Regions from separate parts of the Aliiroseovarius sp. ABM4_368 genome, predicted to be linked through region 1. Evidence: riboswitches for the same ligand, from Rfam matches in the RefSeq annotation. Region 1 holds a riboswitch; the other holds the start of a gene.
What was found. Region 1 has a riboswitch for thiamine pyrophosphate ahead of thiM (hydroxyethylthiazole kinase). Riboswitches for the same ligand answer to the same signal wherever they lie in the genome.
Positions count from the first base shown of each region.

Region 2: linked by a shared signal. The riboswitch ahead of ACXAH3_RS08435 (thiamine ABC transporter substrate-binding protein) and the one ahead of thiM (hydroxyethylthiazole kinase) in region 1 are both predicted to bind thiamine pyrophosphate.

Region 1 is NZ_JBSWYR010000005.1:20,228-27,357, reverse strand. Features, by position in the region: gene ACXAH3_RS14470 (alpha-hydroxy acid oxidase) at 1-17, shown strand, start outside; gene ACXAH3_RS14465 (ABC transporter permease) at 148-879, opposite strand; gene ACXAH3_RS14460 (ABC transporter ATP-binding protein) at 876-1,598, opposite strand; gene tenA (thiaminase II) at 1,595-2,284, opposite strand; gene ACXAH3_RS14450 (ABC transporter substrate-binding protein) at 2,281-3,219, opposite strand; gene thiD (bifunctional hydroxymethylpyrimidine kinase/phosphomethylpyrimidine kinase) at 3,216-4,022, opposite strand; gene thiE (thiamine phosphate synthase) at 4,019-4,654, opposite strand; gene thiM (hydroxyethylthiazole kinase) at 4,651-5,427, opposite strand; TPP riboswitch at 5,479-5,567, opposite strand; gene ACXAH3_RS14430 (roadblock/LC7 domain-containing protein) at 6,224-6,580, shown strand; gene ACXAH3_RS14425 (dynamin family protein) at 6,710-7,130, shown strand, end outside.
Region 2 is NZ_JBSWYR010000002.1:506,838-513,967, forward strand. Features, by position in the region: gene ACXAH3_RS08420 (hypothetical protein) at 288-431, shown strand; gene ACXAH3_RS08425 (thiamine ABC transporter ATP-binding protein) at 454-1,146, opposite strand; gene ACXAH3_RS08430 (thiamine/thiamine pyrophosphate ABC transporter permease ThiP) at 1,133-2,692, opposite strand; gene ACXAH3_RS08435 (thiamine ABC transporter substrate-binding protein) at 2,668-3,657, opposite strand; TPP riboswitch at 3,696-3,802, opposite strand; gene ACXAH3_RS08440 (DMT family transporter) at 4,047-5,006, shown strand; gene aroC (chorismate synthase) at 5,079-6,188, shown strand; gene ACXAH3_RS08450 (thioredoxin family protein) at 6,256-6,666, opposite strand; gene ACXAH3_RS08455 (cytochrome c biogenesis CcdA family protein) at 6,681-7,130, opposite strand, start outside.

The DNA of each region.
Region 1 (7,130 bases):
GCAACGACGTTTTCTGATTGTGCTGCGCGTGTCCGAAAGCGCAGTGATCACAAACTCAGGTCGGGCCAAGAAATGATGTGCTCGGGCAGGATGGTTGGCCCCTTCTGCCCGGTGGGTTTCTGGCGTGCAGATGCGTTGACTAAGAACTCAGGGTTTGCTGAGTTTCTGTACTGCGTAGGATACAGCCAGATGTAGCGCAATGGCCATTGCTGCTAGTGTAATCAGGCTTGCGAACATCAAATCGGTCTTTGCACGTCCATTGGCCAAGAGCATCAGATAGCCCAAACCCCGCGAAGAGCCGACCCATTCACCGATGACAGTCCCGATCGGCGCATAGACTGCGGCAAGTTTGAGGCCCGTGCCCAATGTTGGCAAAGCATATGGCACGCGGATCAACCAAAGCGTACGTGTCTTGCCCGCCCCCATTGTCTGAGCCAGATCAAGCATCCCCATGGGCACCCGCGTGAGCCCGTCATAGAACGCGCTGACGACCGGGAAATAGATGATCAGAACTGCCATGGCGACTTTCGAGGCAAGTCCATATCCGAACCAAAGTGTGAGCACAGGGGCAAGCGCAAACACAGGAATTGCTTGGGAAAATACCAGCATTGGCATGGTCAGGCGCTGAAGTCCGTCGAACCGGGCCAGTGCGATGGCGGTTGTCGCCCCCAGCGCAACCCCGACGGCCAAACCCAGCAAAACCGCGCTGAGCGTTGCGCGTGCGTGGTCCATCAGCAATGCGCGGTTTTCCCAGCCTGTTTCTGCCACGATAAGCGGTGATGGCAGGATAAAGCGCGGCGCATCGGTGATCCAGATCAGTGCCTGCCAAAGAGCGAGACCGCCACAGATCGCTGCAAAAGCATAGACAAGCCGGTTCATGGTTTTGCCCTTAGGTGATCAAGAAGCGCGGACTGAGATGCCACCACATCTGCATTCGCAAGGTCCCGCAGTGGTGCCGCGTCTGGCAATGGCCAATCTTGTGCACCATTTTTCGTGATGACAATGATCCTGTGTCCCAGCCGAATGGCTTCTGACGGATCATGGGTGACCAGCAGCACCGTTTTGCCGCGCAGTGTCTCGGCCGCCAGTTCCTGCATCTCGGCGCGTGTACCGGCATCAAGGGCTGAGAAGGGTTCATCAAGGAACACAAACGGGCGGCCCTCCATCAATGTACGCGCCAGCGCCACACGCTGCCGCATACCGCCTGAAAGGGCAGCGGGCCGTTTATCGAGATGATCACCCAGACCGATTTTGCAAAGCAGTTTGCGGGCGCGTTCCGCATCGGGCCTCTCGCCCCGCAGACGCGCGCCCAGAAGCGCATTGTCCAGCACGCTAAGCCACGGCATCAGCAGGTCAGATTGGGCCATGAACGCCGCGCGCCCTTGAATGTCGCGCCCGTCGGTTGCGCGGATCGTGCCTTGGAACTCGCCTTCGCATTTCAACCCGGCAATCAGGCGCAGCAAGGTCGTCTTGCCCACACCAGATCGGCCAAGCAAACAGGTCCATTGTCCAGCGTTGATCTGCAGATCGACCTCGCCAAACAACGGAGCCCCGGCCAAGCGATGGTGCCCCGAAACGCTGATCCCCGGCGCGTTCACGCAACCCCGCGTAGGCCCATGCCCCAGAAGGCGACCTCGAGCTGTGTGGCGGTCGTGAACCGTTTCTGAAGTCCGGCCCAACGGGGTGACGATTGCGGCGACGGGCCAAGACGACGCAGAATTGCCGCGTCAATCATCTGGCCCAGACAGATCATCGAGTTCTGATATTCCTCTTCGTCATAGGTGTCGATCCACGCGCGATAGGGCGTGTCGGGCGCTGCGCTTTTCCCCAGCCGCGTGCCAATCTCGGCATAGCCAAAGCAGCACGGCGCAAGTGCGGCCACCAGATCAAGAAAATCGCCTTGAAGCCCCGCATCCATCACATAGCGCGTATAGGCGAGGTTCTCGAATTCCTCTGCCGCGTTGAACAGCGTTTCCTCGTCAATCCCTTCTGCGGCGCAGGTCTGCACATGCAGGGCCATTTCGTGATTGACCAATCCGTCGACCGAGGCGGCGCAGGCTTTCATTTCGTCCAGCGTTTCCGCCTTCACGACACCCATAGACCATGCCCGCGAAAAGTGGGTCAGGAATACGTAGTCCTGAATGAGGTAGTGCAGGAAAGATGCGCGCGGCAATGTGCCATCACGCAGGCCTTCAACAAAGGCATGGTGAGTGTAAGCGTGCCAGTCGTTTTCGCAACCGGCGCGCCACAGGGCAAAAGTGCTGCCGTATTCCCGCGCGCTCATTGGGCGCTCACGTCGATAGCGATGTCAGAAACCGCATTGATCGCTGGGATCAGACCTGCATCGTGCAGGAAGGTCTCGAACGCAGCATAGCGGCCAGCGTCCAGCGCGGCAGGGCGCAAGGCAAAGCGTGGCAGCGTGTCGAACCAAGCACGATGGTTGAGTTCATCGCCAAGCTCGGGAGCGGTGCCAGAGAAGATCTTCCAGCTTTCTTCGGGGTGGTTGATGATGTACTGCGTCGCACGTTCGGTCGCGGCCAGAAAGCGGCGGACCACATCGGCATCCATCGTGTCGGGATTGGCCACATAGATCAGCTCGTCATAGGTGGGCAGGCCTTCTTCCTCGACATAGAAACAGCGCCCTGCGACCCCTTCAATGTCCATCTGGTTCAGCTCGAAATTGCGAAAGGCGCCAATCACCGCGTCGACCTGACCAGACATGATGGCAGGCGAGAGCGAGAAGTTCACATTGACCAGCTCGACCTGATCAAGTTTCACGCCATGGGTGCCCAGAACCGCACCTAGGACCGCATCTTCAACCCCACCGACCGAGAAGCCGATCTTGTGCCCTGCCAGATCGGCGGGTGTTTCAAAGGGGCTGTCTTCAAGCACCAAAAGGCAATTCAGTGGCGTGGCCACCAACGTGCCAATGCGCCGCAAAGGCAGGCCTTCATGGCGTTGCAGGTGCAGTTGCGGCTGATAAGAAATCGCGATCTCGGCCTGACCTGCGGCGACCAGCCGGGGCGGGGCTGACGGATCAGCGGGTGCGATGATCTCAACCTCAAGATTCTCATCGGCGAAATAGCCATTTTCCTGCGCGATGATGACCGGGCCGTGATCGGGGTTCACGAACCAATCCAGCAGCAGGGTTATTTTATTTTGCGCCAGAAGCGGCCCGGCCCAAAGGGACAGGACAAGGGCAGAGAGGGTCTTTTTCATCGGGGCAGTCCTTTTAGATTTGCAAAGTGATGGGTGGGGCCGTGGCCCGATCCAACGGACAATTCATCCGCATGTGCGATGGCATCGCTGACATAGGCCTTGGCGGTGGCGACGGCCTTGGGCAAAGGTTCCCCATGCGCGAGCTGTGCGGCCAGAGCGGCCGACAGGGTGCAGCCGGTGCCGTGCGTGTTGCGAGTGGCTGTGCGCGCGCCTTCGAACCATGTCACATCATCCGAGGTGACCAGACAGTCAGGGCTATCCGCACCGTCAAGGTGGCCGCCTTTCATCAGAATGGCTTTCGGCCCCAAAGCGATCAGCGCGCGCGCCTGCTGCGCCATCTCATCGCGGGTTTGCGCGATCGACGTGCCCAGAAGGTGTGCGGCCTCTGGCAAGTTGGGCGTCAGCACAAGGGCGGCTGGCAGAAGCTGCTTTCGCAACGTGTCTACTGCGTCGGGCTGCAAAAGGGGTGCTCCGCCTTTGGCAATCATGACCGGGTCCAGCACGATCGGTGCATCACAACCGTGTAGCGCCTTCGCGACGGCGGCTGCGATTTCGGCATTGGCGATCATACCGATTTTGACGCCGTCGACGCGGATATCGTCGAAAACAGTTTTGATTTGCGCCTGCACGAAGTCTGGCGAAACAAGATGAATGCCGCTTACGCCTTGGGTATTCTGCGCGGTCAGCGCGGTGATTGCGGCCATCGCGTAAGCCCCATTGGCCGACATGGCCTTGAGGTCGGCATGAATGCCCGCGCCCCCGGATGGATCGGAACCGGCAATGCTAAGAACATTCGGGATCATTTGAGGACCTCTTTCTGTGCAAAAGCCTTGGCAGCGGCGGTCACATCAGTCTGGCCGCAAATCGCCGAGACAACCGCAAGACCATCCGCTCCGCTTTGCTGCACTGGTCCGATGTGGTCCGCCTTCAGCCCGCCAATGGCGACATTGGGCAGCGGTGACAGCGCAACAAGTGACGCCAATCCGTCAAACCCTATTGGTGCCTTGTGGTCTGTTTTGGTGGCCGTGCCGAACACTGGGCCGAGCCCTAGGTAATCGACCAAGGACGGATCGACTGCCCTGACCGTTTCAGCCGATTCACAAGACAGGCCCAGCACCTTGCCCGGCCCAAGCAGACTGCGCGCCTGCGCTGGCGTCATATCACCCTGTCCGATATGTGCCCCGTCCACATCAGCGGCCACGGCGGCCTCGATATCATCGTTGATTACAAGCGGAACGCCACTGCCTGACAGCGCGTCTTTCAGCGCGCGCGCAAGGGCGATACGTTCGGCCGTTGTGGCCGTCTTGTCGCGCAATTGCACGAAGCTGACACCGCCAGCCACCGCGCGGCGCACGGTTTCCACCACACCAAGCGGTGCGCAAAGCTGCGGGTCGGTCACAAGATACAGTCGAAGACTGTCGCGCAGGGTCGTCATCCCTGCACCGTCTTGGCCAGATCGTCCGCTTGCACCGATGCCAGCGCATCTAGGAAATGCACCTGAAAGCTGCCCGGTCCTTTTGCCTGCGTGGCGGCAACATTGCCGGCGGCCTTGAAATGCGCCAACGCACCAAGCGCTGCATCAAACGCTGGCCCCACGGCCGCATAAGCGCCCATCAGCGCAGTTTGGGAACACCCCAGTGCGGTAATTTTCGGCATCAGCGCCGAGCCGCCGGTGACTTCGGCGCTTTGCGTGCCGTCCGTGACGAAATCCACCGGACCAGTGACGGCAACGGTTGCGCCATAGTCCTGCGCCAACGCCTTAGCAGCGTTTTTGGCTGCATTGACGCTGTCGCCACTGTCGGCGCCCTTGCCACTGCCTGCTTCGCCAGCAAGGGCCAAGATCTCGGACGCATTTCCCCGCAGGATCGTCGGGCGGAGCGCAAGCAGATCCTGCGCGACACCCTTGCGATAGGTGCTAACGAAATGCGCGACAGGGTCCAGAACCCACGGCACATCCTTTTCATTGGCCGTTTTGGCAGCGGCCATCATCGAGGCGGCCCAAGGCGTATCCAGCGTGCCGATATTAAGGGTCAGCGCCCCACAGATTGGCGTGAAGTCCTCGATTTCTTCGGTAGAATGTACCATCGCAGGCGAGGCACCCGCTGCAAGAACAACATTCGCAGCGACATTCATCGCCACATAGTTCGTGATGCACTGCACAAGCGGGTTTTGCGCACGCAGCGGGGTCAGAAGATCAGTGTACGACATTCGTGTTTCTTTCTCATCGTGACGAAGAAAAAGAGCACCTGCCAGCTTGGATGAAAGCGACTGTGACCTCCCTCCGCCAGCATTATCTGGTTCAGGTTCAAAGGGTACGTCTCAGCTTTGCAGCGCCCCTGGCGATGGCGACGCTAGGTCAAGTTGCGCGTACGGTCAAGCGGTGCTGACACCGGTAGGGCGTGTCATTTCATAAATTAGAGGCGGGAAGTTAAAGTACGCTTGGAAAAAGAAAGTGCGGGCTCGACTTGCCATCTGTTTGTGAAGAATCCACTCGTCAGGCAGACACGCAATCCGCCAAATCTTAGGCTCGAGCTTGAGAACACCGCTCACCAAATGCGCCAAAATCACAAGGGCGGATTTGTCTTTCTTGGAGGTGATGTCTTCAGGTCAAGAAGCCACCATATACTTGTATCGTTTCGACGCCCGCCTGTCCGAGCAGGTTCGGGCCCCTTGGGAATAATTCAGGTTGAAGATCAATAATTTAGGACTAAATCCGTCTTTTTGCTTCCCAACCGAAACAGCCCCCAGCAAGCGCCCCTGCCGCGTGAGCGTCTGGGCACCCAATTCATGTGCAACAAAATGACCATTTCGCCACATTCTTAGGAGGATCAAATCCGTCTTCAGTGGTTGTTTGCGGATTCTACAAGGATTCCAACGTGGTATCTGAGATCAGGTGCTCCACGTACAATTCTAATGGTGCCTTTGAATCACCCAGATTGCGCCAAATAAAGAACAATTGGGGTGATGATATCAGTGCCCTTGTAACTATTAACGGAATCTTACAATGTCTACTGATATCTCTGAACTGAAGAATGTTGCTGGCTTCATTGGCGCGTGCCTTGTCGACAGCGAAAGCGGCCTGATGCTGGCCTCTGAACAGGGCAGCCGGAAGTTCGATCTAGAAGCTGCTGGCGCCGCGAACACCGAAGTGGTGCGCGCGAAGAACGCGGCGATGCAGGCCCTGGGTCTGGACGATATGATCGAAGATATTTTGATCACCCTCGGCACCCAGCTGCACCTGATTCGCCCCCTTGCTTCGAACCCAGCGGTCTTTGTTTATCTCGCTGTTGACCGCAAGACGGCCAACCTCGGCATGGCACGCTTGAGTGTAAAGAAAGTCGAAGCTGGTCTGACAGTCTAAGACCCCTTCGGCACAGTATTGCGGTCCGGACTGCTTGCCGGGCCGCAATACCTCAGTTTGAATTTACGAGTATTAGTAGACCGGCTTTATGTTTCAAGTGCGCGTCTACTGTAACGAGGGGCGCTAGTTATGCAATCTGACAGGTCTGTTCAGAACAATCACGGTAAGGATTTTGAAGAACTAAATGCCTTCTGGGATGATTTGTCGAACCTGGAAGCCAAGCTTCAGGATTTTTCAGAATGCGCTTTGAGCTTCGTTGAAGATCCGCTTGAACGGGTTTTAGAGCAAGTTCGCTCGTTCGAGCCATCGGTCAGTATCATCGGACAGATCAAGGCCGGTAAAAGCACGTTGTTGAACGCGATGATCGGGAAGACCGATCTTTTGCCGTCCGACGTGAACCCGTGGACCTCGGTGATTACATCGGTGCATCTTAACAGTCGCTACCGTCCGCCCAATACGCGGGCCCTGTTTCGATTTTTTGACCAACATGAATGGGACCGGCTGGTCGCAACTGGCGGTCGGTTGGGCGAAATGGCCGATCGCGCCGGCT
Region 2 (7,130 bases), on a different contig from region 1:
AAACAAACGGCAATTGATTGCATTTCGATATGTTTACAATTTTTAAGAACGCACTTCTCGTGGCTCTTCTTTTTTTGGCCACTCCGGCTTTTGCCAGCGATATTCAACTGGATTGGGAAGCCACAGAACTTGGGTTTTTCGAGGAAGTGAATGATGATGGGATCGTCCTCGATGGGATTGCGGTTTATGTCCCATCCAGCCGTGTTGCGACGAAAGATGACTTTCGACATGTGCTGCCGAGCTTTTGCGAGTCTCATCTAAGTTAGTTCATCGGTACCGCGAAGGAGATGAGTGATATCGATAGTTTTGATCTGCTTAAGTTCCAAATGGATTACTACGGTCCGAAACTAGGAGAGGCGGAGACTTATCTTGCTGTTTCGGTAACTTTTGGTCTTGAGGAAGGTAAGTGCCTTCTTCCCGAAGAGGAATAGATATTAAATCTGCCTGTCGGGTTTATCCCCCCAAATACTCCCGCATCACTTCCGGCGGATTTTCAAACATCTCCTCCGTCGCAACCGGCGCATGGGCCACCCCATCGGCCACCAGCACCACCTGATTGCAGAGCACGCGGGCATCCTGTGGGTCGTGGCTGACCATCAGAAGGGTTGCGCCGGTCTCGTCCAGCAGCGTGCGGACCAGCTCCAGCATTTCCGTTTTCAGCGCGGGACCGAGCGCGCCGAAGGGTTCATCCAGCAGCAGCACCGGGCGGTCGCGTAGAAGCACGCGGGCCAGCGCCACGCGGGCGATTTGACCGCCGGACAGCTGCGCGGGTTTGCGGTCTCCCATCCCGTCCAGACCAACGCGGGTCAGGGCGTTTGCGACTCGGGTGTGGTCATCTTCTGACAACCGCAGGTTCGGACGCAGGCCAAGGCCTACGTTTTGCGTGACGGTCAGGTGCGGGAACAGGTTGTTGTCCTGAAACACCATGCTGATCGGACGCGCTGCGGGGTCTTTGGGCATGGGGTTGCCGTTCCACAGGATCCGCCCCGCATCCAGCGGTTGGAACCCGGCGATGGCCGCCAGCAGCGTCGACTTCCCCGCGCCGGATGGACCAAGCACCGCGACGCGTGCGCCTTGGGGGATCGTTAGGTCGCCAGCAAGGCGAAAGCCGCCCATCTCGATGCGCAGTTGGTCAACGGTCAGCATTCACGCGACCTCCTTTATCAAACAGCCAGAACAGGCCCAGCGAGAGGGTCAGCAGCAGCAGCGCGGCGGCGGCGGCGTCTTCCATCTTATACGCGGCCATAAGACGGAACAGCTGCAAGGGCAGGGTGGCGTTGTCGCCGTCTGCAAACAGTGCAATGACGCCAAGGTCGCCCATCGACAGAGCGGCGGCCAGTCCCAACGCGAATCCCATCGGGCGGCGCAGGCGGGGCAGCCACAGGTGGCGCAGGCGGGTCCAGCCGGTCATGCCCAGCCCGTCTGCCAGCGGGCCGAAGTCGCGTTCCACAGCGGCCAAGGCGGGCACCAGCGCACGCAGGGTGAAAGGCAGGCTGAGGGCAGCGTTCACCACGGCGGTGATGGGCAGCGCAAGGTCCGATGGCTTCACAAAGGGGAAGGTGATGATGAACAGCCCCGTGCCGATCACAAGGGGCGAGGCGGCGATGGTTAGGTAGCCCAATGCCTCGACCACGCGTGAGTTGTGGCGCACGGCGAGGGCGGCGATGGGAAGAGATAGCGCTAGCGTCAAAGCAGCCGAGACGAGAGCGACGATGACGGAGCGGAGGGCCGCGCCGAAAACGACTTGGGGCAGGTGAAAAAGCCGCGGCAGACCATCCAGAACGACCATCGCAAGGGGAAGAAGCAGGAAGGCGGCGGCAAGCGTGATCGCGGCGATGTCTTGCGCCAAAAGAGCGGGACGGTCGTCCCAGCGAGTAACCGCGCGATCCAGCCCTGCGCCCATGTCGGATGGCATGGCGACGCGCAGGGCGATCAGGGCCAGTGCCGCGCCCAAAGCGAACTGCACCAGCGCCAGCAGCGACGCGCGGGTAAGGTCGAAGTCGAAGCGGAAGGCCTCGTAGATTGCGAGCTCTACCGTGGTGGCTTTCGGTCCACCGCCAAGGGCCAGTGCGACGGCGAAGGACGTCAGGCAGATTAGGAAGATGACCAAGAACGCACCCGGCACGACCTCGCGCAGCATGGGGCGTTCCAGCGTGCGGGCGATGTCGGAGGGGCCCATGCCGAGGGAGGCTGCGAGGCGAAAGCGCTCGGACGGGATCGCCAGCCAGCCTTGCAGGATCAGGCGGGTGGCCAGCGGAAGGTTGAAGAACACGTGGGCGAGGATGACGCCGTGATAGCCATAGACGGATATTGGTTCGATCCCGAACAGGCCCAAAACTTGGCTGATTAACCCAGTGCGTCCAAAGACGGCGATTAAACCCAGAATGGCGACGATTACGGGCAGGATAAAGGGGGCACCTAGAAGGGTGATCAGCACGGATCTGCCCAGAAAATTGCGCCGCGCCAAAGCGCGGGCGACTGGGATCGCCAGCAGGATGCTGATCAAAGCCGACGCAGCGGCCTGCCATAGTGTGAACCGAATTGCAGCCCAATCGGCTGGGCCAAGCCTGCCCGCGCCCTCGGCCCGCATCGCAACAGCGATAAGCATACCAAGGGTCAGGCAAACCACCACCCCAAGCGACAAGGCGCCAAGGATGGTGGTAGAGCTTATTTGGACGCGGCGGCGAGCCATTCATCCAGAGCCGGCTTGCGGATCGCCTCGGCCTCTTCTTCCGAGTAGACAAGCGCCTTGGCGGGCACGGGCAGGTTGGCGAAGCCCTCGGGCAGCTTGTCAGCGGCCAGTTTTGACGGGAAGGACCAGTTCGAGGTCGCAATGCCCGACTGGAACTCTTCGCTTAGCACGTAGGCCATGAAGGCGTCGGCCAGTTCGGGCTTGTCGGTGTTCGCGATCTTACCCACCAAGTCAACATACAGATAGTGGCCTTCGTCGAAGATGGCTGCTGACTTTGTCAGGTCTTCTTCGGCGATGATGTGATATGCTGGCGAGGTGACATAGGACAGCACCATGTCGGCTTCACCATCGGTGAACATGCCATAGCTTTCCGACCAGCCTTTGGTTACTGTCAGGATTTTAGGGTTCAGCTTGGCCCATGCCTCGTCCGCTTTGTCGCCATAGATTGATTTGACCCACAGAAGCAGCGCCAGCCCCGAGATCGAGCTGCGCGGGTCTTGGATGACGATCTTGGTGTCGTCGGGCATCGCCAGCAACGCATCAAAGCTGGTCGGCGCGTCCGTGATCTTGGTATTGTCATAGATGAAGGCGGTATAGCTGTAGTCGAACGGCACGAACACGTCGTCGGTCCACTCGACGGGCAGAGTCAGGCCGCTTACATCCAGACCGTGTGGGGCGAACAGACCCGTGGCGCGGGCTTTTGCAGTAACGTCGGTGTTCAGGCCGATCACAATGTCGGCTTCCGTGCGCTCGCCTTCCAGCATCAGGCGGGGCATCACGTCGCCGGTGACGAACTCCAAATCGCAGTCGCACTGGGCTTCAAAGCCTGCCTCGATTGACGGGCCAGGGCCCCATTCGGAAGCGAAGTAATCAGGAGCATAAACTTGCAGTACGGGTTTGTCTGCAGCGGCGGCTGCGGTTGTGGTCAAAGCAAGTCCTGCGACAAATGAAAGGGCTGTCTTCATAGGGTCCTCCATATGCGCCGAACGAAAGGGGGCATTTGGGACATCCAAATCACCTTCCCTCCGCCGGTGTTAGCCGGTTCAGGTTCTACGGGTCCGCGCAGTAGCGCATCTCAGCTGTGGGAACACAGCACCCCGAGGTGCCTTGTCTGTGCCGAATGTTGGACAGAATGGCAAGGAGTTTTGCTGGGACAACAAAAGTGGCTGCGGGGTGCGTTCATGCAAGGTTATGAAAAGAATAGCTATTTATCCTAAGGCCTGTTTCCCAAACTCGTAGAGCCAGCCCCATCGTGATTTAGTTCAAGACCCAATGCATAGCGGCATTGATCTTGACCCTGCCCGAACAATCGGCAATGTGAACGCTAACAAATACCCCCATACCGGAGCTGTCCATGTCGGGCGCAACACAATCTCCCCTTCGTGGGCTTGGCTTTGCCTTCGCGGCCTTCGCAGTTTTTGCAACGCACGATGCCATCATCAAGGCATTGGGCGCGAACTTCGCCGTATTCCAGATCATCTTTTTTGCGATGTTATTTGCCTTTGTGCCCATGTCGATCATGATGTTGGCTGACCGGCAGGTTGACAACTTTCGCCCACATCACCCGTGGCTGATTTTGATCCGTTCGCTGACGTCGGTGATTGCCATGTCCGCGGCGTTTCATGCGTTCACTGTGCTGCCTCTGGCCGAGGTCTATGCGCTTTTGTTTGCCACTCCGCTTCTTATCACCGCCATGTCGGCTTGGCTGTTGGGCGAGCCCGTGCGTGGACAGCGTTGGGCGGCGGTGATCGTCGGTTTGATCGGTGTTTTGATCGTTCTGCGTCCGGGTGTAACTGTCATCACTTTAGGCCACGTTAGTGCCTTGATTGCCGCCTTCTGTTCGGCTTTGGGATCTATCATCATGCGCAAGATTGGAGGCGAGGAACGGACCGCTGTCATGATCCTGTATCCCATGTTGTCATCGATCTTGGCGATGGGGCTGATCTTACCCTTCGTTTACGTCCCGATGGAGTTGACGGATTTTGGCCTTGCCGCAAGCGTTGGCGTCATGTCGGTCTTTGCCCAGATGATGATTATCGGAGCCTATCGTGCGGCCCCCGCTGCCGTTGTGGCGCCGACGCAATACAGCCAGATCTTGTGGGCAACCGCCTTTGGCGCGCTGTTCTTTGACGAACTTCCGGACATTTGGGTTGGTGTTGGTGCTGGCGTGATCATCGCTTCGGGCGTGTTCATCGTTTGGCGGGAAAGCCGTCCATCCGTATCGATCCGCAACCCGATCCTACGCAACCCGAACCCGCGTTATGACGCCGGGCCATCGCCGAAGCCAAAGCATCGCAGGCCCGAACAAAGCTAGACGTCGTCTACTCGGGCGCTTCCCTTTCGTTTCTCCCTTCGCTATCACGCTTGGGAATGAAGGAGCGCACCTATGTCGATGAACAGCTTTGGTCATATTTTCCGTGTCACCACTTGGGGTGAAAGCCACGGACCTGCCCTAGGTGCGACCGTGGACGGGTGCCCCCCCGGCGTGCCGCTTGAGGCCGAGATGTTGCAGGTCTGGCTGGACAAACGACGCCCCGGTCAGAACAAGAACACCACCGCCCGGAACGAGCCCGATCAGGTGCGCATCCTGTCGGGTGTATACGAGGGTCAAACCACTGGCACCCCGATCCAGTTGATGATCGAGAACACCGACCAACGGTCTAAGGACTATGGCGAGATCGAAAAGACCTTCCGCCCGGGTCACGCTGACATCACCTATTGGCAGAAATACGGGATCCGCGATCCGCGCGGCGGGGGCCGGTCTTCGGCCCGTGAAACGGCTGCGCGCGTGGCTGCTGGTGGCGTAGCGCGCGAGGCGCTGAAGGCGTTGGTGCCGGGGCTGGAAATCAAGGGCTATATGACCCAGATGGGCGAAAAGCATCTGGATCGGTCGAAGTTCGATTGGGATGCCATTGATGACAATCCATTCTGGTTGCCGGATGCCAGCGCAGTGCAGGAATGGGAAGACTATCTGCAGTTCCTGCGTGTAAAGGAAAATGACAGCGTCGGTGCTGCGATCGAGGTCGTCGTGCGCGGTGCGCCCGTTGGCCTTGGAGCGCCGGTTTATGCCAAGTTAGACACTGATTTGGCGGCTGCGATGATGTCTATCAACGCCGTAAAAGGCGTCGAGATTGGCGAAGGCATGGCCGCCGCTGGACTGCGCGGCACTGAAAATGCTGACGAGATTTTCCTTGGAAACGACGGCAAGCCCGTCTTTTCGTCTAACCACGCCGGTGGGATTCTGGGTGGAATCTCGTCGGGTCAGGACATTGTTGTGCGTTTCGCAGTGAAGCCGACCAGTTCGATCCTGACACCGCGCCAGTCGATCACTAAAACCGGTGAAGCGATCGAGGTGATCACCAAGGGGCGCCACGATCCTTGCGTGGGCATCCGCGCCGTTCCCGTGGGCGAGGCGATGGCCGCCTGCGTGATCCTTGATCACCTAATGCTGCACCGCGCGCAAATCGGGGAAGGCCCGCGCGGACAGATCGGCTAGGAAATGCCGGGCAAGGCTGCCCGGCAGATTTTGTGCCCCCGGCGGCGATATTTTTGCCAGAAGAGGCTTAGGATGTCGCAGCAGTTAGTGCCGTGTCCATAAGCGCTTGGATGTCAGATTTGGACGTGCCAGCCACGATGCGGCCCAACTCTTTGTCGCCCTTAAGGACAACCAAGGTCGAGCGGCGTGGGATACGCAGGGATTTGGTCAATTCAGATTTGCTGTGTTCATCCCAGTCGACGTCGATAAAGGTGATCGCGTCGTCATAAGCAGGGTTTTCGGCCTTCAGCGCGTTGATCACACGTTCCTGCGCCGCGCAGGTGCCACACCAGCTGGCTTTGAAGTCCAGAAACACCGTTTCCCCGTTTTCCAATGCCTTGCTGACAAGGCCGGGGGCATAGTCCATTGCTCCGGCGCGTGCCAAGGCGGGCACAAGGGATACGGCGGCGGTGAGGGACAGGAAGTCTCGGCGGTTCATAGTGGTCTCCTTTTTCAAAGGGATACAGAGAGGTCATTCAGCCAAGCAGGCAGGTTTTGCACAGCCCAGGCTTCTAAGACGTGGTGAAAGCGAAACAGGATCATCAGGCCGACTGCGACAAAGATCACGCCCATAATGGGCCGCGATTTTTGGGCAATCCGCCGCATTAGAGCCTGTCTGCGCATGATCGCAGCTCGTGCGCCATAGCCCAGCGCGATGATGATTGTGGAAACACCAAGGGCGAAAGCAATCATGATGGCGGCTGCCCATGGGATCGACTTGCCCTGCGACGCCAGAGAGATTGCGCCGCCCAACGTGGGGCCGATGCAGGGGCTCCAAACTGCGCCAAGCAGCATGCCACCAAGGAACTGGCCGGACAGCCCATTTCGATTCACGTCATCTAGCGTCGTGTCGGCTTGTGTAGATACGCCTGCAGTTGCGGTGGCGAAGCGTTCGGACAGCAC